DNA from 2 places in the Delftia sp. BGA-UO-ETr-SB1 genome. Region 1 is predicted to be linked to the other one. Evidence: riboswitches for the same ligand, from Rfam matches in the RefSeq annotation. Region 1 holds a riboswitch; the other holds the start of a gene.

Region 1 (3,835 bases):
CATGGACCATGGCCAGCAGGCCGGCCAGGGTACGGACACGCTGCCGGCCGCACCGGCCCGCTATGTGCCGCTGGCCGCGCCCGTGCGCATGCGCGGCGTGCTGGTGCTGCAGCTGCGTGCGCCGCAGCGCCTGGAGGTGCCCGAGGAGCAGCGCCTGCTGGAGGCCTGCGCCAGCCAGGTGGCGCTGGCGCTGGAGCGCCAGCACTTCGTGGCCGTGGCCCAGCAGACCCAGATCGCCATGGAGGGCGAGCGCATGCGCAACACCCTGCTGTCGGCCGTCTCGCACGACCTGCGCACCCCGCTGACCACCATCCTGGGCGCGGCCGAGGCCGCGCAGCGCCATGTGCCGCCGGGCGGCGCGGCCGACATGCTGGAGCAGGTCCGCATCCAGGCGCAGGCCATGCAGCGCCTGGTGGAGAACCTGCTGGACATGGCGCGCCTGCAGCAAGGCGGCGTGCACCTGCAGCGCGAATGGCTTCCGCTGGACGAAGTGGTGGGCAGCGCGCTGCGCCAGATGCGCGCGCGCCTGGGCCAGCATCCCGTGAGCACCGACGTGCCCGCCAGCCTGCCGCTGCTGCAGCTCGATGCCCTGCTCATGGAGCGCGTGCTGGTCAACCTGCTGGACAACGCCGCCAAGTACACGCCGGCCGGCACGCCGCTGGCCATCAGTGCGCGTGTGCAGGACGGCGAGCTGCTGCTGTCCGTGCGCGACGGCGGGCCGGGCCTGCCATCGCATCTGCCGGTGGAGACGCTGTTCGAGCCCTTCACGCGCGGCACGGCCGAGTCCACCGTCTCGGGCATCGGCCTGGGCCTGGCGCTGGTGCGCAGCATTGTCGAGGCGCATGGCGGGCGCATCGAGGCCGCCGCCGCGCGGCCCGGCCCGGGCACCATCTTCACGCTGCGCTTTCCCGTGCCCGAGCAGCCTGCGCTGGATTAGAGTCCCGCCATGCACGAAAGCCCCCCATGAGCACGCCCGCCAACCGCATCCTGATGATCGAGGACGATCCCGGCATCCGCCGCTTCGTGCGCCTGGTGCTGGAAGACGAAGGCTGGCAGGTCTTCGAGGCCGACAGCGCGCGCCGCGGCCTGATCGAGGCCGCCAGCCGCCAGCCCGACCTGGTCATCCTCGACCTGGGCCTGCCGGACGCCGATGGCAAGCAGGTCCTGACCGAGCTGCGCGGGTGGTCCTCCGTGCCCGTGCTCGTGCTCTCCGCGCGCGAGCGTGAGGACGAGAAGGTGGCCGCATTGGATGCCGGCGCCGACGACTACCTGGTCAAGCCCTTCGGCGTGCCCGAGCTGCTGGCCCGGCTGCGCGTGATGCTGCGCCGCCGCCAGCAGCTGGGCGCCGCTGGGGGGGCGGGCGGCACCGCCGCGTCCAGCAAGGTGCACTTCGGCCCGGTGCAGGTGGACCTGGCCACGCATGAGGTGCGGCGCGCGGGGCAGCCGGTGCACCTCACGCCCATCGAATTCCGCCTGCTGGCGGCGCTGATCGCCGCCCAGGGCCGTGTGATGACCCACCGCCAGCTGCTGCTGCAGGTCTGGGGCCCCGAGTACCTGGGCCGCGCCCACTACCTGCGCGTGCACATGGCCAATCTGCGCCAGAAGATCGAGGACGAGCCGGCCCAGCCGCGCCACCTGGTGACCGAGCTGCAGGTGGGCTACCGGCTTGTGGGGCTGGGCGGTGAGGCATCCCCGGGATCGGTATAATCAGCGCCTCTCCGAGGAGCGTTGCAGCGGCCCCCACACATCAGGCGTGGTCGCGAGGCTCGGAGTCATACCTGCAACGACGCTCGCCCACGCTTTCTGTGCGGTGAGCTTTTTTCCGTCTCCCGCAGAACGTGGTTTTTCATTCATCTTTTGGAGAAAACCATGAACGCTGCTGTTCGTCCCGTTTCCGCCGACACGGCCATCGCTGACATTTCCCTCGCTGCCTGGGGCCGCAAGGAAATCCTGATCGCCGAAACCGAAATGCCCGGCCTGATGGCCACGCGCGAGGAATTCGCCGCTGCCCAGCCCCTCAAGGGCGCGCGCATCACCGGCTCGCTGCACATGACCATCCAGACGGCCGTGCTGATCGAGACGCTCAAGGCCCTGGGCGCCGAAGTGCGCTGGGCGTCGTGCAACATCTTCTCGACGCAGGACCACGCTGCTGCCGCCATCGCGGAAACCGGCACGCCCGTGTTCGCCATCAAGGGCGAATCGCTGGCCGACTACTGGGACTACACCCACCGCATCTTTGAATTCGGCGCCGCCGGCACCGAAGGCGAAGGCCCGAACATGATCCTGGACGACGGCGGCGACGCCACCATGCTGCTGCACCTGGGCATGCGCGCCGAAAAGGACCTGTCCGTGCTGGACAACCCCGCCTCCGAAGAAGAGAAGATCGCCTTCGCCGCCATCCGCGCCAAGCTGGCCCAGGACCCCACGTGGTACACGCGCAAGAGCGCCCACATCATCGGCGTGACCGAAGAGACCACGACCGGCGTGCACCGCCTCAACGAGATGTCGGCCAAGGGCACGCTGAAGTTCCGTGCCATCAACGTCAACGACTCCGTCACCAAGAGCAAGTTCGACAACCTCTACGGCTGCCGCGAATCGCTGGTGGACGGCATCAAGCGCGCCACCGACGTGATGATCGCCGGCAAGGTTGCCGTGGTGGCCGGCTACGGCGACGTGGGCAAGGGCTGCGCCCAGGCGCTGCGCGCGCTGTCGGCCCAGGTCTGGGTCACCGAGATCGATCCCATCAACGCCCTGCAGGCGGCCATGGAAGGCTACAAGGTCGTGACCATGGAGTGGGCAGCCGACAAGGCCGACATCTTCGTGACCACCACCGGCAACCGCGACATCATCCGCCACGAGCACATGGTGGCCATGAAGAACGAAGCCATCGTCTGCAACATCGGCCACTTCGACAACGAGATCGACGTCGCCTCCATCGAGCAGTACCAGTGGGAAGAGATCAAGCCCCAGGTGGACCACATCACCTTCCCTGACGGCAAGAAGATCATCCTGCTGGCCAAGGGCCGCCTGGTGAACCTGGGTTGCGCCACCGGCCACCCCAGCTTCGTGATGAGCGCCTCGTTCGCCAACCAGACCATCGCCCAGATCGAGCTGTTCACCAAGCCCGATGCCTACGAGGTCGGCAAGGTCTACGTGCTGCCCAAGATCCTGGACGAGAAGGTTGCCCGCCTGCACCTGAAGAAGGTCGGCGCCATGCTGACCGAACTGACGGACGGCCAGGCTGCCTATATCGGTGTGAGCAAGCAGGGTCCCTACAAGCCCGAAACTTATCGCTACTAAGCACCCCCTGAGCGGCTTGCGCCGCTTCCCCCTCTCCACTTGCTTCGCAAGGGAGGGGGACGACACCCTCGCGGCGGGGCGGCCCTTGCTCGGTGTCCCTGAGTTGGGCCCTGCCAGTTGTGGGGTGTGGCGCCGCTTGGCGTCATTGGTTTAGAGATTTCCTGGGAACGACGCTATGCGCGCAGATGTATTTTTGGTGGAAGCCGGCCATGCGGCCACGCGCTCGCAGGCGCAGCGGCTGATTGCAGGCGGCGTGCAATGGCGCATGACGCCGCTGACGCCTTGGAAGAAGGTTGCCAAGAACGGCGACGAGATTCCTGCGGGTGCCGAGCTGCAGCTGCTGGACGGAGCCGAGGCCCGGTTCATCTCGCGCGGCGGGCTGAAGCTGGAAGGCGCGCTGGCGGCCACCAAGCTGTCGGTGCAGGGCCTGCGCTGCCTGGACGTGGGCCAGAGCACGGGCGGTTTCACCGACTGCCTGCTGCAGGCGGGCGCCGCCCAGGTCATCGGCGTGGATGTGGGCCATGGCCAGTTGCAC
Region 2 (3,835 bases), 590 kb from region 1:
CTTCACGCCCAGCTCCTGGGCCACCAGGGCCGCCATGTCGATGTCATAGCCCTGCAGCTTCAGGTCGGTGCCCAGCGAGCCGAAGGGCGGGAAGTCCTGCGGAATCGCCACGCGCAGCACGCCGGCCTTCTGGATGTTGGCCAGCATGTCGGCATGGGCTGCGCCGCCCAGGCCGGCAGCGGCCAGGGTGGCGGCCGCCAGGGCGGTGCGGATGAATGCGCGGCGGGGTGTCAGGGGGGAAGTCATGCGAAAGCTCCTTCGGAAGGTGGGGTGAGGCGAAAGGAAAGCGGGTCAGGGTCGGGCGCAGATGTATCGGGCGCCGTTGCGTCGGGCGCTGTCGCGTCGGGCGCCGTCGCGTCGGGCGCCGCCGCGTCGTCCGGTGTGTCGAGATCGATGCCGCTGCGCCTGGCGGCCGACAGCAGGTGGGCGCGCATGGCGCCCGCGGCACCCGGCGCATCGCCGGCGCAGACGGCCTGCACGATGGCGTCGTGCTCGCGCACGGGCTGGTCGTCGGCGCCGCTCCAGGCAAACGGCAGGCGCAGGCTGTGGCTGATGGCCAGCTCCAGCTGGCGCGCCATGGCCACCAGGCCCGGGTTGCCCGACAGCTGGGCCAGCAGCAGGTGGAACTGCAGATCGGCGTCGGCGGCGGCCAGCAGGTCGCTGCGGGCGAGGGCGTGGGCCAGCTGGGACTGGGTCCATTGCAGCTGGCGCAGGCCGCTGTCGTCGGCGCGCACGGCCGCCAGCGCGGCCCAGCCGGGCTCCAGCACCAGGCGCAGCTCGATCAGCTGGCGCGGCGACAGCGTGCCCAGCGCCGGGGTGGCATAGGCGCGGTGCATGCGTGCACGGCCGCTGTGCGGGCCGTTGATGCGCACGCCCTTGCCCGGCTGGATCTCGACCAGGCCCAGGGCCTCCAGCATGGACAGCGCCTCGCGCAGCGAAGCGCGGCTGATGCCCAGCTGCCGGGCCAGCTCGCGCTGCGGCGGCAGCTGGCTGCCGCCGGGGTAGTGGCCGCTCAGGATGTGCTGCTGCAGCGTCTGGGCCATCGAGATCGGAATGCTTTGCATGGGCTGGCGCGGGTGGAGGGTTTTGGCCTGACTGGTCAGACCACGTACCCAGCAGATAGCGAATTGCGTGCCAGATGCAAAAAAAGGAGCGTTGTCTTCAGGCATTGCAAAGAATCCGGGGCGATGGGACATCGACAATCCGCCCCGAAGGCGCCGCCGGCGGCCCGCGCTGCCGCGCTTTGGTGCAGTGCCGCATGGCTTTGTGCAGGCCTGCCCCGAATGCGGGCGTAAAACCCGCACTGCAGGCCGCCGCCAGCCGCCGTAGAATCCCGGGCTTTGGCCCGAGGAGCGTTGCAGCGCGGCACCCGCCCATCCGTACACCGGATCGCGTGTCGCGTCAGGCTTGGGCCAGGTGCAGGTTCCCGGCCGGACCGCGCCCACGGTGCCAACGACGCTCACCTGTTGCCATGCCGTTTTTGCAGGTGAGCTTGATGTCGTCCTCTTTCACTCCCCCTCCCATGCGTCTGTCGGGCCTGGAGCCTGTCTCCATCGGCGAGGGCACGCTGTTCGTCAACGTGGGCGAGCGCACCAACGTCACGGGCTCCAAGGCCTTTGCACGCATGATCCTCAACGAGCAGTACGAGGAAGCGCTGTCCGTGGCACGCCAGCAGGTGGAAAACGGCGCCCAGGTGATCGACGTGAACATGGACGAGGCCATGCTGGACAGCAAGGCCGCCATGGTGCGCTTCCTGAACCTCATCGCCTCCGAGCCCGACATCGCCAAGGTGCCGGTCATGGTGGACAGCTCCAAGTGGGAGGTCATCGAGGCCGGCCTGCGCTGCCTGCAGGGCAAGGGCATCGTCAACTCCATCTCCATGAAGGAAGGCCTGGATGAATTCAAGCGCCAGGCCCGGCTGATCAGGCGCTACGGCGCGGCCGCCGTGGTCATGGCCTTCGACGAGAAGGGCCAGGCCGACACCTACCAGCGCAAGATCGAGATCTGCGAGCGCGCCTACCGCATCCTGGTGGACGAGGTGGGCTTCCCGCCCGAGGACATCGTCTTCGACCCCAATATCTTCGCCGTGGCCACCGGCATCGAGGAACACGACAACTACGCCGTGGACTTCATCGAGGCCGTGCGCTGGATCAAGCACAACCTGCCCGGCGCCAAGGTCTCGGGCGGCGTCTCCAACGTGAGCTTCAGCTTCCGCGGCAACGACCCCGTGCGCGAGGCCATCCACACCGTGTTCCTGTACCACGCCATCTCGGCAGGCATGGACATGGGCATCGTCAACGCCGGCATGGTCGGCGTCTATGACGACCTGGAGCCCCAGCTGCGCGAGCGCGTGGAAGACGTGGTGCTCAACCGCCGCCCCGACGCGGCCGAGCGCCTGCTGGAGATTGCCGACGCCGCCAAGGGCGCCGCCAAGGACGACAGCAAGAAGCTCGAATGGCGCGGCACGCCCGAGAACCCGAAGACCGTGGGCGAGCGCCTGTCGCACGCCCTGGTGCACGGCATCACCGACTTCATCGTCGCCGACACCGAAGAGGCCTACCAGCAGATCGTGGTGCAGGGCGGCGGCCGCCCGCTGCACGTGATCGAAGGCCCGCTCATGGACGGCATGAACATCGTGGGCGACCTGTTCGGCGCTGGCAAGATGTTCCTGCCCCAGGTGGTCAAGTCGGCGCGCGTGATGAAGCAGGCCGTGGCCCACCTCGTGCCCTACATCGAAGAGGAAAAGCGCCAGCAGGAAGCGGCGGGCCTGGACGTGTCCAGCAAGGGCAAGATCGTCATCGCCACCGTCAAGGGCGATGTGCACGACATCGGCAAGAACATCGTCACCGTGGTCCTGCAGTGCAACAACTTCGAGGTCATCAACATGGGCGTGATGGTGCCCTGCCATGAGATCCTGGCCCGGGCCAAGGCCGAGGGCGCGGACATCATCGGCCTGTCGGGCCTGATCACGCCCAGCCTCGAAGAGATGCAATACGTCGCCGGCGAGATGCACAAGGACGACTACTTCCGCATCAAGAAGATTCCGCTGCTGATCGGCGGCGCCACCTGCTCGCGCGTGCACACCGCCGTCAAGATCGCGCCCAAGTACGAAGGCCCCGTGGTCTACGTGCCCGATGCCTCGCGCAGCGTCAGCGTGGCCCAGAGCCTGCTGGGCGAGAACAAGGGCAACTACCTGGCCGAGATCCAGGCCGACTACGACAAGGTCCGCACCCAGCACGCCAACAAGAAGAAGACGCCGCTGTGGCCTCTGGCAAAGGCCCGCGCCAACGCCACGCCCGTGGACTTTTCCCAGGCCCCCGTGGCGCCACGCGCCCTGGGCCGGCGCGTGTTCCGCAACTTCGACCTGGCCGAGATCGCCGAGTACATCGACTGGGGCCCGTTCTTCCAGACCTGGGACCTGGCCGGCCCCTATCCGGCCATCCTCGACGACGAGATCGTCGGCGTCGAGGCGCGCAAGGTGCTGGCCGACGGCCAGGCCATGCTCAAGAAAATCATCGAAGGCCGCTGGCTGCAGGCCAACGGCGCCATCGGCCTGTTCCCTGCCAACCGCGTGGGCGATGACATCGAGTTCTACGCCGACGAGTCCCGCAGCCAGGTGCTGATGACCTGGTACGGCATGCGCCAGCAAACCGAAAAGCAGATGGTGGAAGGCCCGGATGGCCAGCCCGTGATGCGCCCCAGCCGCTGCCTGTCGGACTTCGTGGCCACCAAGGAATCGGGCATCCAGGACTACGCGGGCCTGTTCGCCGTCACGGCCGGCATCGGCGCCGAGAAGAAGGACAAGGAGTTCCAGGACGCGCTGGACGACTACTCC

What was found. Region 1 has a riboswitch for S-adenosylhomocysteine ahead of ahcY (adenosylhomocysteinase). Riboswitches for the same ligand answer to the same signal wherever they lie in the genome.
Region 2: linked by a shared signal. The riboswitch ahead of metH (methionine synthase) and the one ahead of ahcY (adenosylhomocysteinase) in region 1 are both predicted to bind S-adenosylhomocysteine.

Annotation. Positions count from the first base shown of each region.
Region 1 covers NZ_JCAQOW010000006.1:758,837-762,671, forward strand. Annotated here, with positions in the region: gene AC57B5_RS22230 (DUF4118 domain-containing protein) at 1-937, shown strand, start outside; gene AC57B5_RS22235 (response regulator) at 964-1,707, shown strand; S-adenosyl-L-homocysteine riboswitch at 1,715-1,799, shown strand; gene ahcY (adenosylhomocysteinase) at 1,870-3,300, shown strand; gene AC57B5_RS22245 (TlyA family RNA methyltransferase) at 3,476-3,835, shown strand, end outside.
Region 2 covers NZ_JCAQOW010000006.1:164,585-168,419, reverse strand. Annotated here, with positions in the region: gene AC57B5_RS19610 (transporter substrate-binding domain-containing protein) at 1-246, opposite strand, end outside; gene AC57B5_RS19605 (FadR/GntR family transcriptional regulator) at 243-1,064, opposite strand; S-adenosyl-L-homocysteine riboswitch at 1,342-1,468, shown strand; gene metH (methionine synthase) at 1,496-3,835, shown strand, end outside.